One region of the Serratia sp. TSA_105.2 genome, then DNA from elsewhere that is predicted to be linked to it. Evidence: predicted binding sites of a transcription regulator. Region 1 holds the regulator's gene; each other region holds the start of a gene.
What was found. Region 1 encodes Fur, which represses iron uptake genes when iron is present. Its sites were predicted from a motif close to ATAATAATGAGAACNACTATCAA; they were not measured.
Positions count from the first base shown of each region.

Region 1 (6,067 bases):
CGGTTACCGCGGTGATTTCAGCCGCCAGCAGGCACATGATGATGCCGTCTTTGTCCGTCGACCACGGCTGGCCGTTGAAGCGCAGGAACGAGGCCCCGGCGCTTTCTTCGCCGCCGAAGCCCAGGCTGCCGTCGAACAGGCCGTCCACGAACCACTTGAAGCCGACCGGCACTTCCACCAGCTTGCGGCCCAAATCGGCCACCACGCGGTCGATCATCGCGCTGGACACCAGCGTTTTACCTACCGCCACATCGGCGCCCCACTGTGGGCGATGCTGGAACAGGTAGTTGATGGCTACCGCCAGGTAATGGTTCGGGTTCATCAGGCCTTTCGGCGTGACAATGCCGTGACGGTCGTAATCCGGATCGTTGGCGAACGCCAGATCGAATTTGTCGCGCAGCGCCAGCAGGCCGGCCATCGCCGACTCGGACGAGCAGTCCATGCGGATGATGCCGTCGTGGTCCAGGTGCATAAAGCGGAAGGTCTGATCGATGGAATCGTTCACCAGCGTCAGATCCAGCTTGTAGTGCTCCGCCACGCGCTGCCAATAGGCAATGCCGGAACCGCCGAGCGGATCCACGCCCAGCTTCAGGCCGGCGCGTTGGATGGCCGGCATGTCGACCACCTCAACCAGGCCTTCGACATAAGGCTGCACGAGGTCTTTGGCGTGCAGGTGGCCGCTGTTCCAGGCCTTGTCCAGCGACTGGCGCTGAACGCCTTTCAGCTGCTGCGCCAGCAGTTCGTTGGCGCGCTTTTCGATCACCGACGTCAGGTTGGTGTCGGCCGGGCCGCCGTTCGGCGGGTTGTACTTGATGCCACCGTCTTCCGGCGGGTTATGGGACGGCGTAATGACGATGCCGTCGGCCTGCGCGCCGCCGCGGCGGTTGTGGCACAGAATGGCGTGCGATACCGCCGGCGTTGGCGTGAAGCCGTTGTTTTCCTGCACGATCACGTCGACGCCGTTGGCGGTCAGCACTTCCAGCACGGAAATGAAGGCCGGCTCGGACAGCGCATGGGTATCTTTGCCCACGTAGCACGGGCCGGTGGTGCCCTGCTGATGACGAACTTCGGCGATCGCCTGAGCGATGGCGAGGATGTGCGCTTCGTTGAAGCTGTGGCGCTGCGCGCTGCCGCGGTGGCCGGAGGTGCCAAACTTCACCGCGTGTGCGGCATTGCCGGCTTCCGGTTGCAGCACATAGTACTGCGACGTCAGCTGGGCTACGTTGATCAGATCGCTTTGGCGGGCGGGCTGCCCGGCACGTGGATTATTCGCCATCGACATATCTCCCTCATCCCTGTCGGTGACCGGGCAGATACGTCGCGCACGGCCAGCATGACGGGCTGTTCGCTAAATTAGACGGTACCGCAAACTTTCTCGATCAGTTCCGCCGGGAACTGCATCGCCTGCATGATGTGTTCGATCATGCTGCGTTTGCGGCCGGTATTGGTATTGGTGATCACCCAGTAAGGGGTGCCCGGTACATGCTTCGGCTTGGTGTGCGTGCCGTTGGCCAGCAGGGTCTGCTGATCGCCGGCGAAATAGGTGCGGGTACGGCCGGTCAACGCCTCGGTAGCGGCGGCGAAACCGGCGGCATCGAGGGTATACAGCGTGGACAGCACCAGCATGAAACGGTTGACCGCTTTGTTCTGCTCGGCATATTCATCCGACAGCAGCAGCTCACGCACGGCGCGTACGCGATCGCGTGGGCGCTGCGCCGGCGCCGCTTTTTCCAGCTCGACGGACTGCGGTGCACTGGCAGCAGGCAACGCGCGCACCGGCTGCCCGGCGGTGAATTTCAACATGCGGCGTAAAATATCGGACGCGCTTTCACCGATGTGTTGCGTGTGGCTGGCAATATAACGGTAAAGCTCTTCGTCGACTTCAATAGTTTTCATCTTTATCCAATACTGTTTTTTCTACTTAGAACCTGAAGCCAGATCCTGCATTCAAGCCATGGGATTATAAGGTTAAAAGCGCTGGGGCGAACACAACAATGTGCCTCCGGACGGCAAATGCAGACTAATACCTATAGCCGGCACTGCCAAGCCCGCGCCGCGAAAATTCCGCATGATTCATCGTGCGATTCAATCATGATACCCTAATCTGAATCTCTCTCAGTATGAACTTCGCCATGAAATTACATTATCAACTGCTGGCCGCCGAGTCAGACGCGCTGCCGGTGCTGCTGATCCACGGGCTGTTCGGCAATCTGGACAACCTGGGCGTGCTGGCGCGCGATCTGCATAAACAGCACACGGTGATCAAGGTCGATCTGCGCAACCACGGCCTCTCCCCGCGCGCCGACGACATGAACTACCCCGCCATGGCGCAGGATCTGCTGGCGCTGCTCGACGAACTGCAGCTGGAGAAAGCGATCGTCATCGGTCATTCGATGGGCGGCAAAGCGGCGATGGCGCTGACCGCCATCGCGCCCGAGCGCATAGCCAGGCTGATCGTCATCGACGTCGCGCCGGTGGATTACCAGACCCGCCGTCACGACGAGATCTTCGCCGCGCTGAAGGCCGTCAGCGCCGCCGGCATCACCCAGCGCCAGGCGGCCGCCCAGCTGATGCGCGACTATCTGCAGGAAGAAGGCGTGATCCAGTTCCTGCTGAAGTCCTTCCACAACGGCGAATGGCGCTTCAACCTGCCGGTGCTGATCGAACGTTACGAAGACATCACCGGCTGGCAGGATGTGCCGGCCTGGCCGCACCCAATCCTGTTCATTCGCGGCGGCCTGTCGCCGTACGTGCAGGACAGTTACCGTGCAGACATCGCGCGCCAGTTCCCGCAGGCCCGCGCGCACGTCGTTGCCGGCACCGGCCATTGGGTGCACGCCGAAAAGCCGGAGGCGGTGCTGCGCGCCATCCACCGTTTTCTCGACGAAGCCTGAAAAGTGCGCTCACCTGGCGAAAAAACGCGCTAAAGATAACGGCTTAGCGCGTTTAGCCCGCAGTTAGGCATTGTCGCCGCTCCATCTGCTGGGGTAATATGGCGCGCTATAATTTTGCCGCCGCGCCAGCGCGTTCGCGAACGCCGGTTCGGGGGTGAATTTGGGTTAGGGTTTATTGGCCCGAAGTGTGTTAACCGATGCCTCCGGAAGCGTGCGAGCGCTTTTTGATGCAAACTCCCTTGCAGTACCGCTACCTATGGCAAAAGAACAAACGGATCGCACGACGCTGGATCTGTTCGCAGATGAACGCCGTCCGGGGCGCCCGAAAACCAACCCGCTTTCCCGCGATGAACAGCTTAGAATCAATAAGCGCAATCAGTTACGGCGCGATAAAGTGCGTGGATTGCGGCGCGTAGAGCTGAAAATCAACGCGGATGCGGTGGACGCCCTGAACAAACTGGCGGAACAGCGCAACATCAGCCGCAGCGAACTCATCGAGCAGATGCTGTTGGCACAACTGGCGGAAGAACAGCCGGAACATTGATCTCTTCGGCCGCACGCGCGGCGCGGCGTTAAGGACAACGCCGGATCGACCACGCTTTTCTTCATTCTCCGGCATCGCATAAATGCGATAAAACCCCGGCGCCACTTTCTGGCATGATACGCATTTACCGGTAAGAGACTGCGCCTGTCGGCGCCCGCCCCGGAGGCGAAAGGCTCTTGCCATGGCATCATTTTAATCGGCGTCAGCGGCGGCAGTGCCGGCGTCGAGTAATGCAATTACTTGAATTTAAAGGTTATACGCGATATGGCTACTGTAGGCATTTTCTTTGGCAGCGACACTGGCAATACCGAAAACATTGCCAAAATGATCCAGAAAATTCTCCAGAAACAGTTTGGCGACGACGTCTCTGAAGTGCATGACATCGCTAAAAGCAGCAAAGAAGACCTGGAAGGGTTCGATATCCTGCTGCTGGGTATCCCGACCTGGTATTACGGTGAAGCGCAGTGTGACTGGGATGATTTCTTCCCGACGCTGGAAGAAGTCGACTTCAACGGCAAACTGGTGGCGCTGTTCGGCTGCGGCGACCAGGAAGACTACGCGGAATACTTCTGTGACGCGATGGGCACCATTCGCGACATCATCGAACCGCGCGGCGCGGCCATCGTGGGCCACTGGCCGACCAAAGGCTACCACTTCGAGGCCTCCAAAGGCCTGGCGGACGACGACCACTTCATCGGTTTGGCGATCGACGAAGACCGTCAGCCGGAGCTGACCAACGAGCGCGTGGACGCTTGGGTCAAACAGATCGTCGAAGAGCTGAGCCTGGCCGATATCGTCGGCTAAGCCCCGGCACTGGCGAAAGGTTGAACAAAGGCCCTGTAAAGTGCATAGTGTGCCCACAGGGCCGTCATCGGCAGCAGGGATTGCTGCGATAGAAGCTACAGATTTGTAACTTCCCACCCCGTCACGGTAGACTGAGATATCGGTTTATCCCATCCATCAAGGCGTTGCATGCAAAACATGCAATAGTGCAATTATATCTTTGTTAACAACCGGCGGTTTCCATTTAGTACAACCGGTTCTATAATGAGACGCATTAACTCTTTGTGCCGACCGATGCCACAGGCGAGTACGCCTCAACTTGATTAGCATAGTAACAGGACTGAATTCGCATGACCGACAACAACATCGCATTGAAGAAGGCCGGCTTAAAAGTCACGCTTCCGCGACTCAAAATCCTGGAAGTACTGCAAAATCCGGAATGCCATCACGTCAGTGCGGAAGATTTGTACAAAAAACTGATTGATATGGGCGAAGAGATCGGGCTGGCAACGGTTTATCGCGTACTGAACCAGTTTGACGATGCGGGCATTGTGACACGTCACAATTTCGAAGGCGGCAAGTCCGTGTTCGAGCTGACCCAACAGCATCACCACGATCATCTTATTTGCCTGGACTGCGGCAAAGTGATCGAATTCAGCGACGAATCCATCGAAGTGCGCCAGCGTGATATCGCCAAGCAACACGGCATCAAGCTCACCAACCACAGCCTGTATCTGTACGGCCACTGCGAAACCGGTGACTGCCGCGAAGACGAAACGCTGCACGACAAGAAATAAGCCTGACCGGCTATGAAAAACCGCCTCACACCGAGGCGGTTTTTTTATGCCCGCTGTGCAGCAGACAAAAAAATCCCCGGACAGGCCGGGGAAAATCATGTCATGAAATATCACAATTGCAGCGGCACAGCGACTCCACGTACTACTCTCACTACAACGTCCGCCCTACGCCGACACGCGCGGGCGAACGCATTCCCCCTTCGTTATACGGCCGCCGCCAGGGCAGCAGGCCATTGCACCGGGCCTAGACCTTCTCGGCGCGGCTGTAGCGTTTGCCGTCCGGGCTGACCGAACGCACCTGCACTTCACCGGAGATCGCCGGCTTGGCCTTGGCGTCATAGCGCTGCCACTGCTTGCCGCCGTCGGTGGAGTACTCGATGCCCAACCCCGGCAGCGCGATATTCGCCTCCAGCTTGCCGCCCGCTACGCGTGCGCCCGGCACCGGCAGACGATAAGCGACGCCGCCCTTGTCCAGCTTGGCCAGTTCACGCTGCCCCAGGATATTGGCGAAGCGCAGCCAGTCTTTCTCCAGCGTCTTGGTATCGACAAAGTGGGTTTCCCCGCCTTTGTATTCGCGGCCGGCGCGATAGTCCTGCTCCCAACCGGCGCGGTGCCAGGCGCGTTCAGCCACTGACAGCGCGCGTGGGAAGATCATGTATTCCATCTGCGGATCGGTGCGCTGGGTTTCGCTCCACAGCTGAGCGGACAGCCCGTAGGCACCCGGCCACGGCTTGTCGCTCTTGGCGTTGAAGTGGTTGCCGTCGCGGTCGACCGAGGTTTCCGCGTTCTGTGGCATGTTGTCCGGCGCGAAGCTGAACACCTTGCGCTCGTCGCTGAAGCGGGTGCCCCAGTAGTAACCGCGCTCGTCCGGGTTCACCTCGTAAGGGAAGTCCATATAGACGTAGTCCGGGTTGGAAACCACCACTTCATACCCTTTGTTGGCCCAGTCGTTGACGCTATCGAAACCGCCCCAGTACAGGGTATCCCAGAAGTTGACGCCCACGCGCGAGGTGGCGAACGCCTTCGCGTTCTCGGCGTCTTTCAGGCCA
Region 1 covers NZ_JBQZFT010000002.1:616,248-622,314, forward strand. Annotated here, with positions in the region: gene pgm (phosphoglucomutase (alpha-D-glucose-1,6-bisphosphate-dependent)) at 1-1,276, opposite strand, end outside; gene seqA (replication initiation negative regulator SeqA) at 1,354-1,896, opposite strand; gene ybfF (esterase) at 2,121-2,894, shown strand; gene ybfE (LexA regulated protein) at 3,151-3,438, shown strand; gene fldA (flavodoxin FldA) at 3,703-4,242, shown strand; gene fur (ferric iron uptake transcriptional regulator) at 4,572-5,018, shown strand; gene ACUTSC_RS09385 (family 20 glycosylhydrolase) at 5,263-6,067, opposite strand, start outside.

Region 2 (6,067 bases), on a different contig from region 1:
ACGCGGCTTACCAACAGCTGGCGAAGATCATCGACTACAAGGATTCCGCCGCCTGCAAGACCGACAAACACTGTGACCTGACCAAAGAAGCCAGCGTGATGAGCGCGGTGCCGGGCAAAGAGCCGGGCGTCTCCGGCCCGCTGCGGGTGGGCAACTCGCTGGTGGACGCCTTTATGCTGCAGTATTACGAAGGTTTCCCGATGAAAGAGGTGGCCTGGGGCAAAATCGCCACCCCGCACCAGTGGCAGCAGCTGGCGCAGCTGAAAGACGGCTATCAGGACTCGCTGTTCACCTCGCCGGTGGTGGCGCAGAACGTCGCCAAGCCGCTGCTGACCTACATCAACAACGCGCTGCTCGGCGAGCGTAAACCGGACGCGCCGAAACTGACGGTGCTGGTCGGCCACGATTCCAATATTGCCTCGCTGCTGTCGGCCATGCAGTTCCAGCCGTATCAGCTGCCGCAGCAATACGAGAAAACGCCGATCGGCGGCAAACTGGTATTCCAGCGCTGGCGCGACGCGCAAAACGACCGTGAATTGCTGAAGATCGAGTACGTCTATCAGTCCACCGAACAGCTGCGCAAGGCGACGCCGCTGACGCTGCAAACCCCGCCGCAGCGAGTAACGCTGGCGCTGAAAGGCTGCCCGATCGACAAAGACGGCTTCTGCGCCTGGAGCGATTTCGAGAAGACCATGAAAGGCATCTTGTAATGCCCAGCCTCTCTCCCGAGCGCGGGGGAGAGGCCTCTCCCCATCCCGGCTAACGCGCCGCCGTGCGGGTCTTAACGCCATTTATTTTGCCCAGGGTCATTGTTGCAGGCCGTTTCGGGGGCTAACATCATCAGCCTGCCTGCTTATCATGGATACCGCCGTTGCCCACTTTTATCCGCCATATCGAATTTTTCACGCCGGACGGCTATCCGGGCCAGGTGGCGCGCTGCCATTTTGCGCTGGCGGAGTATCGCGACGAGAGTTTTCCCGAGGCGGGCTTTGCGCTGCCGGATCATCTGGCGCGCGCGGTGCCGAAGCGCCGCGCGGAGTATCTGGCCGGGCGTGTTCTGGCGCGGCAGCTGTTGGCGCAGCTCGGTTTTGCCGACTTCACCCTGGCGCGCGGCGAAGATCGCGCGCCGCAGTGGCCGCCGGGCATCGCCGGGGCGCTGAGCCATAATTCGGATACCGCGCTGTGCGCCGTGCACCGCGAGAGCGGGCTGGGTGGGGTGGGGCTGGATGTGGAGACGCTGCTCTCCGCCGTGCGGGCGGAGGAGCTGTGGGGGGCGATCGTTTCCCCGGCGGAGCGCGAGGCGTTGCTGCGCGAGGCGCTGCCGTTCAATGAACTGCTGACGCTGACGTTTTCCGCCAAAGAGAGCCTGTTCAAGGCGCTTTATCCGCAGGTGCGCTGTTACTTCGATTTTCTCGATGCGCGCATGGTCGGCGTGGATATGCAGCGGCAGACGTTTGTATTAGCGCTGCTTAAGACGTTGACGCCAGATTGCCCCGCCGGCCGCCGGTTTAACGGGCGCTTTTGGCGTGAAGGTGACGATGTCACGACTTTTATTTTCTGCTAAAACACAATAATAACAGTGTGTTATTTCTTACTTTGCCGTAACGCGGATTTGCCGCAGCGGGCGGAAAGATTCATTCATCGGAGATTGACCCACGGTGGGGATCCGGTGTAATTTATCCTCCTTTTATGGCTAATGATAATTATTCGCATAAACATTATCATTGGTAAGGCGCAACAAAGGAGTGGTCTAGTGGCGACACTGACGACAGAAAACCAAACCTTCCCCGGGTTTGTGTACGCCGAACAATCGACCTTTTTGTACCGGTCCGAATTCCGTTCCCTCTCCGCCGATGGCGTGTTCGAGCGTATCGAGACGCCGGCGTTCGGCGGTGAGCAGGAAGGCAGCGCGCTGGCGCAGCATATCCGCCAGGCGCTGGCGCGCGCCAAAGCTGCCGGCCAGGAGACGCCGGTGGTGGTGGGCGCCATTCCGTTCGATACGCGCCGGCCTTCCAGCCTGTACGTGCCTGAAAACTGCCAGTTTGTCGCCAACGACAGCTTTACCCGCGCCGCGCGCCCGATGCTGCAACAACCGCATCGCCTAGCTGCCTGCACCAGCATTCCGGACGAGCCGCGCTTCAAGCACGCGGTGGCGGAAGCGGTCAGCCGCTTTAAACAGGGCAAGCTGGACAAGGCGGTGCTGTCGCGCATCCTCGACATTGAGCTGGAGCAGCCGGTGGCGGGCCACCAGATCCTCAATAACCTGATGGTGCAGAACCCGACCGGTTATCACTTTTCCCTGCCGCTGGCCGATGGCGGCGTGCTGATCGGCGCCAGCCCGGAGTTGCTGATCCGCAAGCAGGGCGGCGAGATCCACACCAATCCGCTGGCGGGCTCGGCGCGCCGTCAGGACGATCCGCAGCAGGATCGCCTCGGCAGCGAGCGCCTGATGCGCTCGACCAAAGACAAATACGAACACAAGCTGGTGATCGACGACATTCGCCGCCACCTGGCGCCATTGTGCGCCAGCCTGAGCGTGCCCAGCGGCCCGTCGCTGCTCAGCACCGGCACCATGTGGCACCTGTCCACCCGCATTCGCGGCGAGCTGCTGAACCCGAATCTCAACGTGATGCAGCTGGCTTGCCTGCTGCATCCGACGCCGGCGCTGTGTGGCTTCCCGACCGAGAGCGCCCGCCAACTGATCGCCGATCTGGAACCGCACGATCGCGGCCTGTTCAGCGGCATCGTCGGCTGGTGCGACGCCAACGGCGACGGCGAGTGGGCGATCGTCATCCGCAGCGGCCTGCTGCGCGGCAACCGGGTGCGATTGTTCGCCGGCGCGGGCATCGTCGCCGCTTCGACGCCGCAGTCCGAGTGGATGGAAACCGCCGCCAAACTGGGCACCATGCTCAACGCTTTCGGCCTGAACAGCGGCGCGCTGTAGGCCTCTTTGCGGCGCCGTGCGCGCCGCGTCATACGCTTTCGCAGGAGACAACGATGAACAACAACATGACCCGGCAGCGTGCCCGGATGGCGGTGTGCGCATGAGCATTCAGATGGACTTCACCGGCAAACGCGTGTGGGTGACCGGCGCGGCGCGCGGCATCGGCGAGCAGATCGCCCGGCATTTTTTGACGCAGGGCGCCGAGGTGGTGGGATTTGACCGCGAGTTCGCCAACCCGGATCTGCCTTACCCTTGCGTGACGCTGGACATCAGCCGGCCGGAGCAGGTGGAGGCGGTGTGCCGCCAACAGCTGGCGGAGAACCCGCGACTGGACGTGTTGGTCAACGCCGCCGGCATTCTGCGCATGGGCAATACCGAAGATCTGAGCGTGGATGACTGGCATCAGTGCATCAACGTCAACGCCTCGGGAGCGTTTTACCTGTTCCGCGCCGTGCTGCCGCACTTCAAGGCGCAGCGCAGCGGGGCGATCGTCAGCATCGGCTCCAACGCCGCGCACGTACCGCGCGCGCAGATGGCGGCCTACTGCGCCTCCAAGGCGGCGCTGACCAGCCTGAACCACTGTGTGGGGTTGGAAATGGCGCCGTTCGGCGTGCGCTGCAATCTGGTGTCGCCGGGCTCGACCGACACGCCGATGCAGCGCGGCATGTGGCAAACCGACGACGCGCAACAACGCACCATCGCCGGCTTCCCCGAGATGTTCAAGCTGGGGATCCCGCTGGGCAAAATCGCCCGCCCGGATGAGATCGCCAACGCGGTGTTGTTCCTGGCCTCCGATTTGGCCAGCCACATCACCATGCAGGACATCGTGATCGACGGCGGCGCCACGCTGGCCGCCTGAGTCAGACCCGCTGGCGGCGCAGCAGGTGCTGCGCGCCTTCCGCCGCCAGCAGCAGCACCGCCAGCCAGATCGCCAGATAGGTCGGCCATTCGCTTTGGCCGATGCTTTCGCCGAGCAGCAGCGCGACGATCACCAGCAGCACCGGTTCCACATAGCTCAGCAGGCCGAACAGGCTGAACGGCAGCAGGCGGCTGGCGAGGATGTAACACACCAGCGCCACGGCGCTGATGACGCCGAGCAGCGGAATGCGCCAATACAGCTCGGCATTGATCTGCAGCGCCGCCGCGCCGCCGTCGCCGAAGGCGAACCAGGCCGCCGCCGGCAGCATCAGCGCCAGCTCGCACCACAGCCCGCCGAGATTGTCGGTGCCGAAACGCCGCCGCAAAATAAAGTAGAGCGGATAGCCCAGCGCCACCACCAGCGTCGGCCACGAGACGCCGCCCGCCTGATACAGCTCATTGCCCACCCCCACCATGGCGCACGCCACCGCCAGCTTTTGCAGCAGCGACAGCCGATCGCGGTAGATCAAACGGCCCGCCAGCACCATGGTCAGCGGCAGCAGAAAATAGCCGAGCGACACGTCGAGCGCCTTGCCGTGCAGCGGCGCCCACAGGAACAGCCACAGCTGCACCCCCAGCAGCGCCGAGGTGAGCAGCAGGCCCAGCAGGCGCTGCGGCCGTTGGCCGATCCAGACCAGCGTGTCGCCCACCTTGCGCCAATCGCCGGACAGCGCCATAAACAGCGTCAGGAACGGCAGCGTCAGCAGCGTGCGCCAGCCGTAGACCTGCTCGCCGTTCAGCGGGGTGAGGGTAGAGGTGAAATAATACATCGCGCCGAACAAGATGGAGGCGACGACCGAAAGAGTGATGCCCTTAATCACACGCATTCCTGGTGAGTGATTGATTTTATGGCGGCTACTGTAGAGAAATTTGCCGCCAACGACAATGGCGTTGCCGAGCGCTGGACAATCGGCGGCGGCGGGTTACAATGAATGCTGTGTATTCATACAGGCTTTGGCGATGACAATCGATCTTTTTGAAGACGCGCTGCCGCCGCCGTGGCGCGAAGAGATCGCCCCCGGCGCGGTGGTGATGCACGGCTTCGTGCGCGATCACGGGCCGGAACTGCTGGGGGCGGTGCAGGGTGTCGTCGCCCAGGTGCCGTGGCGGCATTTGACCACCCCCGGCGGGCACGTGATGTCGGTGGCGATGAGCTGGTGCGGCAACGGCTGGACCAGCGACAGCCGCGGTTACCGCTATTCGGAACGCGACGCTCGCAGCGGCAAACGCTGGCCGGCCATTCCCCCCATCCTGATGGCGCTGGCGGACGAAGCCGCGCAGCAGGCGGGATTCGGCCCCTTCGTGCCGGATTCCTGTCTGATGAACCGTTACGATCCGGGCAGCAAGCTGTCGCTGCATCAGGATAAAGACGAGCACGACTTCGGTGCGCCGATCGTCTCGGTGTCGCTCGGGCTGCCGGCGGTGTTTCAGTTCGGCGGGCTGCAACGCAGCGACCGGGCGCGGCGCATCCCCTTGGCGCACGGCGATGTGGTGGTATGGGGTGGCCCGGCGCGGCTCTGTTTTCACGGCATCCTGCCGGTCAAGGAGGGCTACCACTCGCTGGTGGGGCCGCACCGCATCAATATCACGCTACGCAAGGCGCTTTAGCTGCGGCTCTTGCGCCAGGCAGGCGACGAGATAGTCGATAAACACCCGCAGTTTGGGCGGCAGATACTGGTTAGGCGCGTAAAGCAACCACAGGCCGCCGTGATAGCTGCTGAGGAAATCCCACTCCGGCAACACCTGCACGATCTCGCCGTCGTCGAGCGCCTGGCGGGCGGTAAAATACGGCAGGCTGCCGATGCCGATATGCTGTTTCACCGCGTTCAGCCGCACGCCGGTGTGGTTGGCGGCGTAGCGGCCGCGCACGTTGACCGTCACCGTTTTGCCGCTGCGGCGGAACTTCCATTGCGCGTCGCTCGGCGTTTCGCCCAGATAGATGCAGCTGTGCGCCGCCAGATCGTGCGGGTGCTGCGGCGTGCCGTGCTGCGCCAGGTAGTGCGGCGTGGCGCACAGCAGATGGTCTATTCTCATCAACTGGCGGCCGATCAACCCGGGCGACGGGCGATCGGTGATGCGCAGCGCCAGATCGACCCGATCGTCGATCAAATCCATGTAGCGATCTTCCAGCCGCAGCCTCACGTCCACCTTCGGGTAGCGGCGCAGGAACTCCGGCATGTGCGGATGCAGCACGAAGCGGCCCAC
Region 2 covers NZ_JBQZFT010000014.1:62,458-68,524, reverse strand. Annotated here, with positions in the region: gene agp (bifunctional glucose-1-phosphatase/inositol phosphatase) at 1-710, shown strand, start outside; gene ACUTSC_RS23585 (4'-phosphopantetheinyl transferase family protein) at 872-1,564, shown strand; gene ACUTSC_RS23580 (isochorismate synthase) at 1,754-2,944, shown strand; gene dhbA (2,3-dihydro-2,3-dihydroxybenzoate dehydrogenase) at 3,045-3,803, shown strand; gene rarD (EamA family transporter RarD) at 3,805-4,683, opposite strand; gene alkB (DNA oxidative demethylase AlkB) at 4,823-5,470, shown strand; gene ACUTSC_RS23560 (LysR substrate-binding domain-containing protein) at 5,453-6,067, opposite strand, start outside.
Region 2: ACUTSC_RS23580 (isochorismate synthase) is a predicted target of Fur. The motif match lies at 1,697-1,719, and genes of this name have one in related genera.

Region 3 (6,067 bases), on a different contig from region 1:
CCATGTGGTGCTGGATGAATGGTCGCTCAACCTGATGATGGATGAGCTGGGCGTCGCCTATCGCCATCGCGTCGTCGGCCAAGCGCCGCAGTGGAGTGGGCAACCGCCGCAGTTCCACACCTTCGCCCGGCAGCAGCGGGCCTCCGGGGTGCAGCAGCAACATCTGGACTACTGGCTCGATGCGCTGCGCGGCGCGCCGGTCGGCCAGCCGATCTTCCGACAAGAAGCATCCACCCACCCGGCGGTGCCGGCACCGGCGGACGTCAACGGCGGCTGGCTGGAGTTCGAGGTCGATCCTGTCGTGGCGGAAGGCCTGTATCAGCTTGCCCGCCGCAACAAAGCTTCGCTGTTCAACGTGGTGTATGCCGGGATTACCTCGGCGCTGCGCCTGCTGGGCGGCCCGGCGGATCTGCTGGTGGGCACTTCGACCTCCGGCCGTAACGACGCCGAGTTCTTCGATACCGTCGGTTATTTCACCACCGTGGTGGTGCACCGCGTGCGCTTCGACGAGGGGCTGACGGTGGCCGGGTTGGTCAGCCAGGTGAAAAACACCATCAACGGCTCGCTGCCGTATACCGACATTCCGATCGATCTGGTGGAGGAAGGGCTGTTCGGCGTGGATGCCGACCGCAAGAACCACATGTTCGAAGTGTTCATCCAAATCCACAGCCGCATCAAGCTGAACGGCGAGTTCCGGCTGCAGGACGGCAGCGCGATCGCCTACCGTCAGGTGGAGCCGGAGAAAGCCGAATCGTTGCTCGGCCTGCAGTTTGAGGTGATGGAAGACGATCTGGCCGGGAAGAAATCCCTACGGGTGATGATGACCTACCGCCAAGACCACTACAGCCGGGAGCAGGCCAATCTGATCGCCGACGGCGTTCAGCACGTCTTTACCCAGTTTGCGCAGCACATCGCTGGCGATATCGCTCTGGCGGCGCTGCCGCCCGGGCCGCAGGCATGACGTTGTTTCACTCTAACCGAAAGCATGATTTTCAAGGAGATAAAAGGATGTCTGGAACCCTAGCAACCCCGCGCGCGTTACTGTCGCTGCTGGTGGCGGCCTCTCTGGTGGTCGCCGGCACCGCGCAGGCCGACGATGCCGGCATCAAACCGCAGGACATCAAGCGCGAGGCGCTGTCGTCGACGGTGGTGGAAATGGCCTACAGCACCTCGCAACAGGCGCTGTTCGTCAGCGCGCCGGACTGGAAGGAAGAGGCGCGCTCCCGCGTGCTGCGGCTGGATCCCAACACCCTGGCGATCAAGGCGGAGATCCCGCTGCAGGTGAAAGGCTTCGGCGTGGCGCTGAACGACGCGGGTAATCGCCTGTACCTGACGCAGGCCTTCAACGGCGAAGTCGGGGTGGTGGACACCACCACCAACCACGCGCTGGGCAGCATCAAGCTGCTGGACAAAGCGGTGCTGGAGCAGGCTTACAAGCAGGCGGGCATCAGCGGCAAGCGTCTGGATTTCCTGTTGGCGGAGCTGAAGAAGTTTAAAATCACCGAGGACTACCTGTACCGCCTCCGCGAGATTAAATATGACGCGCAAAGCGGCCGCCTGTTCCTGCCGGGTCTGGGCTTCGGCGTTGACAGCGTGCTGTACGTGGTCGATACCAAGGCCGGCAAGCTGGAGAAAGTGATCCCGGGCTTTGGCTACAACGCGGTGGGCATCACGCTGGATGAGAAGGGCCGCCGGGTGTTCGTCTCCAACATGCAGGGGCAGGTGATCACCCTGAACGCCGACACGCTGGCGATCACCGCCACGCATGAAGTGCAGGCCGATCAACTGCTGAACCTGGTGTATGACCCGGCGAGCAATCGCCTGTTGGGCGTCGATCAGGGCATCGATCGCGACGACTACCGCAACCATCATCTGGGGCACGACTACGTGAAGCGCAGCAGCGGCCACCGGGTGTTTGCGCTGGATGCGGACAGCGGCAAGGTGCTGGCCAGCGAGCTGACGGATGAGGTGCCGATCGGCCTGCTGCTCGACGAGCGCAGCCAGCGGCTGTACGTCGCAAACCGCAAAGGCGTGCGCGTGGATCACGGCGCCGGGACGCTGACGGTGTTCGACGCCAAAACGCTCAAGCGCCTGCAAACCGTAGACCTGCCGCCGCACCCTAACAGCTTGGCGTTGGATCCGAAAGGCGACGCGCTGTTCGTGACGGTGAAAAACGACGGCGCTTCCACCAAGGCCGGCAAGCCGGAAAGCGTGGTGCGCATTCAGCTGCATACCAAGTAACGGAATGGAAAGATAAAAAAAGGGGCGCCGTGGCGCCCCTTTGTTATTGGATCATGTCATCAGAAGTGGGTGTTGATGCTCATGTAGTAGGTACGGCCCGGTTCGTTGTAGGTGGCCGCGCCCGCGCCGGCGATGTTGATCGCGCCGGTGTTCGGATCGCCCACGTTCTGCGCATTGCCGGCGCGGAACTGGCGTTTGTCGAACAGGTTGTCGATGCCGGCGGTGAGGCTGACGTTTTTGGTCAGGTCATAGGTCGCGCTGGCGCCGACGACGGCATAAGGGCTGACCTCGCGGGTTTCGCCGCCGGTGGCCGGTTTACCCTGGTAGTTGTACTTTTTCGGCTTCTGACGGCCGTACCAGGTCAGGGTGGACTGCATCGACAGCTCCTGCGTGGCCTGCCAGCTGAGGGTCGAGTTGACGGTGAACTTCGGGATCACCGACAGGTAATCGCCGGTGGTCTTGTTCTTGTTCTCGATCATGTAGGTGGCGTTGTTGCTCCAGGTGACGGTCTCGCTGACCGGCACGTTCAACGAGCCTTCCAGCCCTTGTACCACCGCTTTCGGTACGTTCTCCCACTGATAGACCGCCGTGCCGGTGCTGCTGGTGGCGATGCGAGAGTTACCCGCCTCAATCTTGTTGTGGTAATCGTTGCGGAAGTAGGTCACGCCGGCCAGCCAGCCTTCGTTATGGAATTCCAGCCCGATCTCTTTGTTGACGCTGGTTTCCGCTTTCAGATCGTCGTTGCCCAGCAGGTAGCAGCCGTTTTTGGTATCGCTGCCGGCACATCCCTGGCCTTTACTGTACAGCAGGTAGTTGCCGTTGGTCTGGAACAGCGTCGGGGCTTTATAGGAACGCGCGATGCCCATCTTCAGCGTGAAGTAGTCGCCCAGTTCCTGCGACAGGTTCAGCGCCGGGCTCCAGTTGTTGCCGGATTCGGAATGCAGATCGTAACGCAGGCCCGGCGTCAGCATGGTGGTGTCGGTCAGCTCGATATTGTCTTCGGCGAACAGCGAGAAGATATGCGCGGAAGCATAAGGGCTGCGCGTACCGGTAGTCATGCCGGGAATGGTGCCGCCCATCAGCGTTTGGCTGGTGGACGTGCCGTCTTTCATCCGCTGCTGGGTCCACTCGGTACCCAGCGTGGCGGTCTGGGCAACGCCCAGTTCAAACGGCACGCTGACTTCGCTGTGCGCCAGGAAGTCGTCCAGTTTGGTGGTGCCGAACCCGGTGTTTTTGGTGTCGAAGATGCCTTCGGTGCCGCCGGCCAGCCCTTCGTTCAGGCGGGTGTTGCGGGTGCGCTCAAACTGCACGTAGTTGTTGGTGCTCACGCCGTTGTCCCAGGCGCCGCGGTGGGTCAGGCCGAAGGTTTCACGGTAGATGCGGTTGGTCTCTTCGCCGTAGTTGCTCTGCACCAGGGCGTTGGTGTTGGTGTTCTGGGTATCGCCGGCGTACAGGTTGCCCTGGCGGCCGTAAGCGTACTCGAACTCCAGCGACTGCAGATGGGCGAAGTCCCAGTGCAGCAAGGCGTCGATATTTTTATCGACCACCCCTTCGCGCCCGGCCGGGACGCTGTTGGCGTAGGCGCCGACGCGTTCGGACTTATGCGATTCGTTAATGTCCCAGGCGTCGGCCTGCGTTTTGCTGTAGCCGCCGAACAGACGGAAGCTCAGGGAATCGCTCAACGGGCCTGACAGGCTGAAGTCTGTGCGCTTGGTGGCGCCCTCCTGCTTGTGCTGCGGCACGTTGAAGTAGCCGTTCAGCGAGCCGTGCAGCGCATCGCCGGCCTTCTTGGTGATGATGTTGACCACGCCGCCCGCGGCGCCGTTGCCGTAGCGCGCTGCGGCCGGGCCGCGCAGCACTTCGATGCGTTCGATCATTTCCGGCGGCACCCAGGCGGTATCGCCGCGCGAGTCGCGCTCGCCGCGCCAGCCCTGGCGCACCGAGTTGCGGCTGGAGGCCGGTTTGCCGTCGATCAGAATCAGGGTGTTTTCCGGGCCCATGCCGCGGATATCGATCTGGCGATTGTTGCCGCGCTGGCCGCTGGTGGAGTTGCCGGTCAGGTTAACCCCGGGCATGGTGCGGATCAGTTCGCTGATGTCGCGCGCCGGCGGGCGTTTTTTGATCTCTTCGGCGGTGATGGTGGACACCCCCGGCGCCTGCAGGTTCTGCCGGGCGGCGGTCACGACGATGGTGTCTTCGCCGCGCGGCTTTTTATCCGTGGTGCCGCTGTTTTCTTCCGTGGTGGGGGTGTCGGTCTGCTGCGCGGCGTTGGCGAACGCGGACGCGCCCAATCCCAAGCCGATAAGAGTGGCTAAAGAATAACGTGATAGCTTGCTTTTCATTTGAGTGTCCTACCTTGCTGCCATCCCTCGCCGAACGGGGGGAAGGGCGGTTGTAGTTTTTGTGTAGTCGGAAATAGAAAATCGGCTGCGGCAAGGGATGCCATTGATGTATCCCCGATCCCTGTCCGTTGCGCGCAATACCAGCACGATCTCCAAGCCTTACACACTATTGCAAATGCAAATTATTATCAATAGTATTTGGCGTACAGTGCGTTCGGGCGGTGGCCGGCGATAGGGAAAAGTCGACGTTCCCGGTGCCGCCAACTACAAAATGGGTAGGCGTTGTGAATACAGAACTACAGTCAGAAAGCAGCAGATTATTGGCCAGCAGCAATGCGGGCAGTCCAGGGTGGTGGTTGACGGTGGCACGACGCGGTACGCCATGGGTAGAACCGGCGGGTAACGGCCGCTGGCGAACCACCTTTTTCTGGCGCGATCCTCAGGGATGCGAATTGACCTCCGCCTACCGTCGCGTGTGGATCAACATTAACTGCCTGACCGACCATCATCAGCCGAATCCGCCGCAAAGCCTGCAGCGTTTGGCCGGCACCGACGTGTGGTACTGGCAGACCGAGCTGAGTGGCGCCTGGCGCGGCAGCTACTGCTTTATCCCTTGCTTTGACGAGCGGCCGCCGGCGTTCAGCGGCGACGATGCGCACGCCAACATGCACAACCTGCGCCACTGGTGGCACCAGGTGTTCGCCAGCGCCACCCCCGATTTGCTCAACCCGTATCGCTCCTGGCAAAGCGCCAGCGGCCACAGCGTCTCCGGTCTGCACATGCCGGATGCGCCGCCGCAGCCGGTATGGCGCTCGTTCGACGAATATGAGATCGCCAGCGGGCGCTGCACGCCGCCGCTGCCGGCGCGTTTGCAGCGCCATACCTGGCAGAGCGAACGCCTGGGCAACAGCCGCGATGTCTGGATCTACACCACCGGCGACAGCAAGCCGGCCGAGCGTCCGTTGGCTATCCTGCTCGACGGCCAGTTCTGGGCGAAGCAAATGCCGGTCTGGGAGCCGCTGATGCAGCTGACCCGCGAGGGGGCGTTGCCGGAAGCGGTGTATGTGCTGATCGACATCATCGATCTGCCGCACCGGGCGCGAGAATTAACCTGCAAGGACGATTTCTGGCTGGCGGTGCAGGAAGAACTGATGCCGCAGCTGGCCGACTGGGCGCCGCACAGCGACAAACCGGCCGATACGGTGGTGGCGGGGCAAAGCTTTGGCGGCCTGGCCTCCCTGTATGCCGGGCTGCGCTGGCCGCAGCGTTTCGGTGCGGTGATCACCCAGTCCGGTTCCTACTGGTGGCCGCGGCGCGACATGCTGCAGCTGCCAAGCATTCCCGACGACGCCTGCTGGCTGATGCAGCAGATAGAACGGTACGGCTTGGGCAACCACGGCGCGCTGAAGGTATTTATGGAAGCCGGTTCGCAGGAAAAGCTGGTGCACCGGGTCAGCGGCGAAATGGCAGCGCGCCTGAGCGAC
Region 3 covers NZ_JBQZFT010000015.1:43,363-49,429, reverse strand. Annotated here, with positions in the region: gene ACUTSC_RS23855 (condensation domain-containing protein) at 1-961, shown strand, start outside; gene ACUTSC_RS23850 (hypothetical protein) at 1,009-2,241, shown strand; gene ACUTSC_RS23845 (TonB-dependent siderophore receptor) at 2,301-4,583, opposite strand; gene fes (enterochelin esterase) at 4,868-6,067, shown strand, end outside.
Region 3: fes (enterochelin esterase) is a predicted target of Fur. The motif match lies at 4,759-4,781, and genes of this name have one in related genera.

Region 4 (6,067 bases), on a different contig from region 1:
ACTCTTCGATCGCCTGCAGCCACAGCGTGACCGCCGGCGGCACCAGCGCCGTCACGTTGATTTGGTGCTGTTCGATCAGGCGGAAGCACTGCCCGGCGTCCGGATCGGCGGCGAACACCACCAGTCCGGCGCCATAAAACACGCCCAGCACGCCCGGCGAACTCATCGGGTAGTTGTGCGCCACCGGCAGCGCGCACAGATAGCGGGTCTGCGCGTCGAAACGGCAGATCTCCACGCTGCGGCGAATGCTGTAGTAGTAATCATTGTGGGTACGCGGGATCAGCTTCGGCGTACCGGTGCTGCCGCCGGAAAGCTGGAAGAACGCCACCTGATCGGCCGCGGAAGGCTGCGCGACAAAACCGTCGCTCGCCTCGTCCAGCCAGGCGGCCAGCGCCAGCTCGCCCTCGGGCTGGCTGCGCAGCGCCACAACCCGCAGCGAAGGATGCGCATCGCGGAAGGCGTTCAGGAATTGATCGTCGGCAAACAGCCCGTGCTGGCGATCGGCGATCAGCAGCGCCGGTTTGATCTGCTCGGCATAGGCATTCAGCTCGCTGCGCTGATGGCTGAACAGCGCGTTGACCGGCGCCACGCCAATTTTCAGCAGCGCGAAGAACACGATATAGAACTCCGCCACGTTGCCCAGTTGGACCAACGCGGTGTCGCCGGGTTTCACGCCGCGGCGCAGCAGAGCGGCCGCCAGACGATCGGAACGCTGCTGCAGCTCGCGGTAGGTCAGGCTGCCCTGGGCGTCGATAATCGCCGGGGCGTCGTTGTTGGCCTGGCGGTCGAGGATCTCGGTCAGCGGCTTGTCAGTCCAGTAGCCGCGTTCGCGATAGCGGCTGGCGAACTCCGCCGGCCAGGGGGTAAAGGCAATGCTCATCTTGTCGTTATCCTTGATTCATACCAAAGGCACGCAGAATGGTGCTGAGTTTGGTGCCTGTTTCATGCCATTCAGATTCGGGTGAAGAGTCTTCCACGATGCCGGCGCCGGCAAACAGCCGCACCCGGTTGCCGTCAACGGTGCCGCAGCGGATAGTCACTACCCACTCGCCGTTGCCTTCGTCGTCGCACCAGCCGACGATGCCGCCGAACAGGCCGCGATCGAACGGCTCCAGCTTGCCGATCAGGGCATGCGCCTCGGCCGTCGGCATGCCGCACAGCGCCGGCGTTGGGTGCAGCAGGCAGGCCAGCGACAGGGCATTTTCATCTGGAGACGCTGCCTCGCCGTCGATCGGCGTGGAGAGATGCCACAGCGTCGTGGTAGTCAACAATTCAGGGGTGTGCGGCACGTTCAGGTAGCGGCAGCGGCCGGCCAGCACGTCACGCATGCTTTCGGTGACGATGCGATGCTCGTGGCGATCTTTCGCCGAGGCCATCAGCCGCTCCCCCACTTCGCGATCGCGCAGCGGGTCGGCCTCGCGCCGGGCGGAACCGGCCAGCGGGTTGGAATAGAAACGGCCGCCGTCCTGGCGCAGCAGCAGCTCCGGGCTGGCGCCCAACAGCGCGCCCTGCTCCAGCGGCACATGGAAATGGAAACCGTGCGGGTTCTGAGCAATCACGCGCGCCATCAGCGCATGGCGATCCACCGGCTGGCGCGTTTCGATCTCCAGCAGGCGCGACAGCACCACTTTATCCAGCTCACCGGCCTTCATCGCGTCGACGGCATCGCTGACCATGTTCATGAACGGCTGCTGCGGCGGCAGCTCCGTCACGCCGGCCAGTTCAGGGCCGTTCGCCGCCGGCCGAACCCCGGCCATAAAGGCGGCGCGATCGAACCAGCGGCTCTGCTGCGGAATAAACAGCGCCGAAGGCTGCCGGGTATCGAACGGAATGGCGCCGCACAGCAGCGGGTTTTTGATGCCGGCCTGACGGGCATCGGCAAACGCCTGCCGTACGCTGCGCTGGAACTCGCCGTTCAGGTCGGCGCCGTCCGCGGCCGGCAGGCGAATGCGGCTGAAACAACCGGTGGTGGTCAAGCTGCGGAAAGGGGAGGTAAAGAAGAAGCCCGACGCCGGAGAAAAATCAGCGGCGAACCGGTGTTCTTCGCGCTCCTGCATTTCCTTTCGATTGATGTCGTTCACGGCAGTATCCATCGCTTCGCCCTCAAGGATTTGAAGTGATAACCAATATAATAATGATTATCATTTGAGTTAATTCCGCGCTAAATTACTCGCCGATATTTGCTATGTCAATAAACGTAAGCACTTCTTTCATTTCGAAATCATGACATAAACGCTGTGGGTTTTACGCATGCCGATGATAAGCATTGCTATTTGATCCCACAGCGTCGCATTAGCGCATGACGTTACTTTTCGCTGGCTGGTTGCGCCTCGTTCTGCGGCTCTGGTTTGTGCAGCGTCACCTGGCGCAAACCGGTCATGGCGAACAGCAACAGGATGCCGAGCACCGCCGCGCCGAAGCCGAAACCGCTGGCGCTCATCGCCGGCAGCATGAAGGCGCCCATCGCCCCCAGCAACAGTGCGCCCAGCGCATCGCCCACCACGTTCTGCGCCGTCCACAGGCCGTTGATGCGGCCGAGGAAGTTGTCTGGCGTCAGACTCTGGATCAGGCCGTATTGCAGCAGCGAGTTCAGCGCGCTCAGGTAGCCGAACGCCACCAGGCACAGCAACGCCAGGCTGTACCACGGCATCAGGCCGAACAGGCCAATGGCGGCGAACGCCGCGATCGCCGTCAGCAGCATCACCCAGCCGGGGCGTGCCACGTGTGCCACGCGCCCGCTGGTGAACGCACCGATGGCCGCGCCGAGCGGCACGGCGGCATACATATAGCCGAGGTGGGCAGCGTCGATGTGCCAGCTCTCCGCCATCGCCGGGTACAGCACGCGCACCGCGCTGGCCATGGTCAGCAGCGCGCCGATCAGCGCCACCATGCCGATCACCTTGTTCTGGAACAGGAAGGCGAAGCCGCCCGCCAACGCGCGCAGCGGGTGTTCACGCGGCTGCGGCGGCGGCATCAGCTGCGGCAGGCTCAGCAGCGGCAGCAGCGTCAACAGGGTGCCAAACGCCGCCAGGCCGTAGTTCCAGGCAATGCCCATATGGGCAATCACCAGGCCGCCAATCGCCGGGGAAAGAATCGAGCCGAAGCGTACCGTCAGCATGCTGATGGCGCCCGCCTGCACGATGTTTTCGCGGCCCACCAGCGCCGGCGTGGCCGCCAGCAGCGCCGTCACCCCCACCGCGCCGAAGAAGCCGTCCCACACCGCCAGCAGATAAATGGCCGCCAGCGAAGGCGACGGCAACAGGGCGTTGAGGCACAGGCCGACGAAGCCGACGCCGCAGGTAGAACGCGCGAACAGGATCAGCCGGCGCCGCTCATAGCGATCGGCCAATACGCCCCCCATCAGCAGCCCGGCGAACATGCCGCCGCCGGCCAGCGTCACCGCCAGCCCGACCTGCAGGGTGGAACCGGTCAGCGCCTGGATCTGCACCGGGATGGCGATCGCCATCAGCCCCAGCGCCACAATGGAGATAAAGCGCGCGCAGAACACCGCGCGGAAAGCCCGGTTGGTTTTCAGCAGGCTAAAATCAAGCAGGATGGAGGGTTTGCTACTCATCGGTTGTTCACCACATCTTTAAACGGGGATTCTGCAGTTGCGGGGCGCTATGCTAGCACAGATGACGAAATCAATAATGATAATAAAACTCATTGATATTCAACTATGAGCAACCGCAAGAAACGCCGCCACACGCGGGGTCATCCCCGTGCCTGGCGGCGAGATGACGGGCGCGATTACAGCGTGCGCAAGATCCGGTTCAGCAGCGGCCCCAGCACTTTGAACGACGCCGGCGAAACGATATCGACATGCGCGCAGTCCAGCTCGTGCGCCTGCAGCGCATCGACGTACTGCGACCAGGTCTGCTGCACGTCCATTCCTTCCTGCAATGTGCGCTTGGCGACGAACAGCGTCGCCTGGCCGCGGAAGCGGGCGGTACGCGTGTGCGACAGCAACCGCACCGAATCGGCGTAGTTGGCTTCGATGTTGTCGAACATCACGGTGCGCGTCTCGCCCAGCGCCGGATCCAGCGTATCCTGCGACACCGCCAGGAACTGCTCGCGCTCGCGCTGCACTTCCTTCAACACGTTGTCATCCAGCATCACGTCCCAGTTTTGGGTCTCCGGCGGATAGGTATCCAGCAGGCCGAGGAACGCCACCTGCTCGCCGCGCGCCTGCAGCCGGGCGGCGATGCCCTGCGCCAGCGTGCCGCCCAGCGAGTAGCCGATGAAGTGGTACGGCCCGTGCGGCTGTACCTGCAACACCGTCTGCAGGTGGGCATCCACCACCTGATCCATATCTTCGCTCAGCGCCAACGGGCCGTCCGGCCGCGGTGACTGGATACCGACCAGCGACCAGTGCTGATCGAGATAGCGCGGCAATACGCTGAACTGCCAAGAGAAACCGGACGCCGGGTGCAGACAGAACAGCGTCGGCCCCTCGGTGACGCGCAGCGGCAATACGCTGTCGAAGCCGCTGCGATCGGCCTCTTCCTGCGTGCGATCTTCCGCCAGCAAGGCGGCCAACTGCTCAACGCGCGACGCCACCATCACCTGGCCGACGGACACCGCCTTGCCCAGATCGCGGCGCAGCTCCGCCGCCAGCCGCATCGCCAGCAGCGAATGGCCGCCGAGCGCGAAGAAATCGTCGTCGGCGAACACCTGCTCGCGCTGCAGCAAGCGGGCGAACACCGCCGCGATCTCGCTTTCCAGCCCGGCCTGCGGCGGCCGTCCTGCCTTGCGTTCACCGCCCTGCGGCTGCGGCAAGGCCTTGCGATCCAGCTTGCCGTTGGCGCTCAGCGGCAAATCGCTCATTTCCACCAGCGCCACCGGCACCATGTGCGGCGGCAGGCGGTCGGCCAGCGCCGCACGCAGGGCTTCCGCATCCCAGCTCGCGCCGGGCTGCATCACCAGATAACCCACCAGCTGGCGCGCATCGCCGCCGGCGTCCACCGGCGTGCCCTGCAGCACCAGCGCGTGCGTCACCGCCTGGCGCACGCCCGGCAGCGACAGCAAGGCGTGGTCGATTTCGCTCAGCTCGATACGCTGCCCGCGGATCTTCAGTTGATCGTCGCTGCGGCCCAAATATTCCACCGCGCCGTCCGGCAGCCAGCGCGCCACGTCGCCGGTGCGGTACATGCGCCCGCCCTCGCCGAACGGATCGGCGACAAAGCGGCTGGCGGTCAGATCCGGCCGGCCAAGATAGCCGTGCGCCAGCTGCACGCCGGTCAGATACAGATCGCCCGCCACGCCCGGCGGCACCGGCCGCAGGCGCGCGTCAAGAATGCGCAGCCCGGTGTTCCACACCGGCAGGCCGATCGGCACGTTGGCGCCGGTCACCTTCGCCAGCGCGTCGCCGTAGGCCGGATGCCAGGTCACGTCCACCGCCGCTTCGGTCGGGCCGTAGAGGTTGTGCAACGGCACCGCCGTGCGGCTTTGCCACAGGCGGCACAGCTCCGCCGGCAGCGCTTCGCCGCTGCAGAACACCTGGCGCAGCGCGGCGCAGCTCGCCACCGCCGCGTCGTCGTCCAGGGCGGCCACAAAAGCCGCCAGCATCGACGGCACGAAGTGCAGCGTGGTAATGCGGTGTTGCGCGATCAGCTGTTGCAGCTGCTGCGGATCGCGATGCGCCTCCGGCGGCGCCATCACCAGCCGGGCACCGACCATCAGCGGCCAGAAGAATTCCCACACCGAGACGTCGAAACTGCACGGCGTTTTCTGCAGCACCGCGTCGTCCGCCCCCAGCGGATACTGGTGTTGCATCCACAGCAGGCGGTTGACGATCGCCTGATGGCCGACCAGCACGCCTTTCGGACGCCCGGTGGAGCCGGAGGTAAAGATAATATAGGCCGCATGGTCCGGCTTCGGGCCCGCGATCGCCACCCCGGCGGCGTGATCGGCCGCCAGCGGCGCGTCATACAGCAAGATTTCGCCCTTGTCGGCGAAGCGCGCCTGCTGCGCCGGGTTGGTGATGACCAGCCGCGGCGCGGCGTCTTCCAGCATCATCGCCAGCCGCTCATCCGGATAACCGGTGTCCAGCGGCAGATAGGCGGCG
Region 4 covers NZ_JBQZFT010000015.1:35,281-41,347, forward strand. Annotated here, with positions in the region: gene ACUTSC_RS23815 ((2,3-dihydroxybenzoyl)adenylate synthase) at 1-880, opposite strand, end outside; gene ACUTSC_RS23820 (isochorismate synthase) at 888-2,093, opposite strand; gene entS (enterobactin transporter EntS) at 2,306-3,574, opposite strand; gene ACUTSC_RS23830 (non-ribosomal peptide synthetase) at 3,751-6,067, opposite strand, start outside.
Region 4: entS (enterobactin transporter EntS) is a predicted target of Fur. The motif match lies at 3,651-3,673, and genes of this name have one in related genera.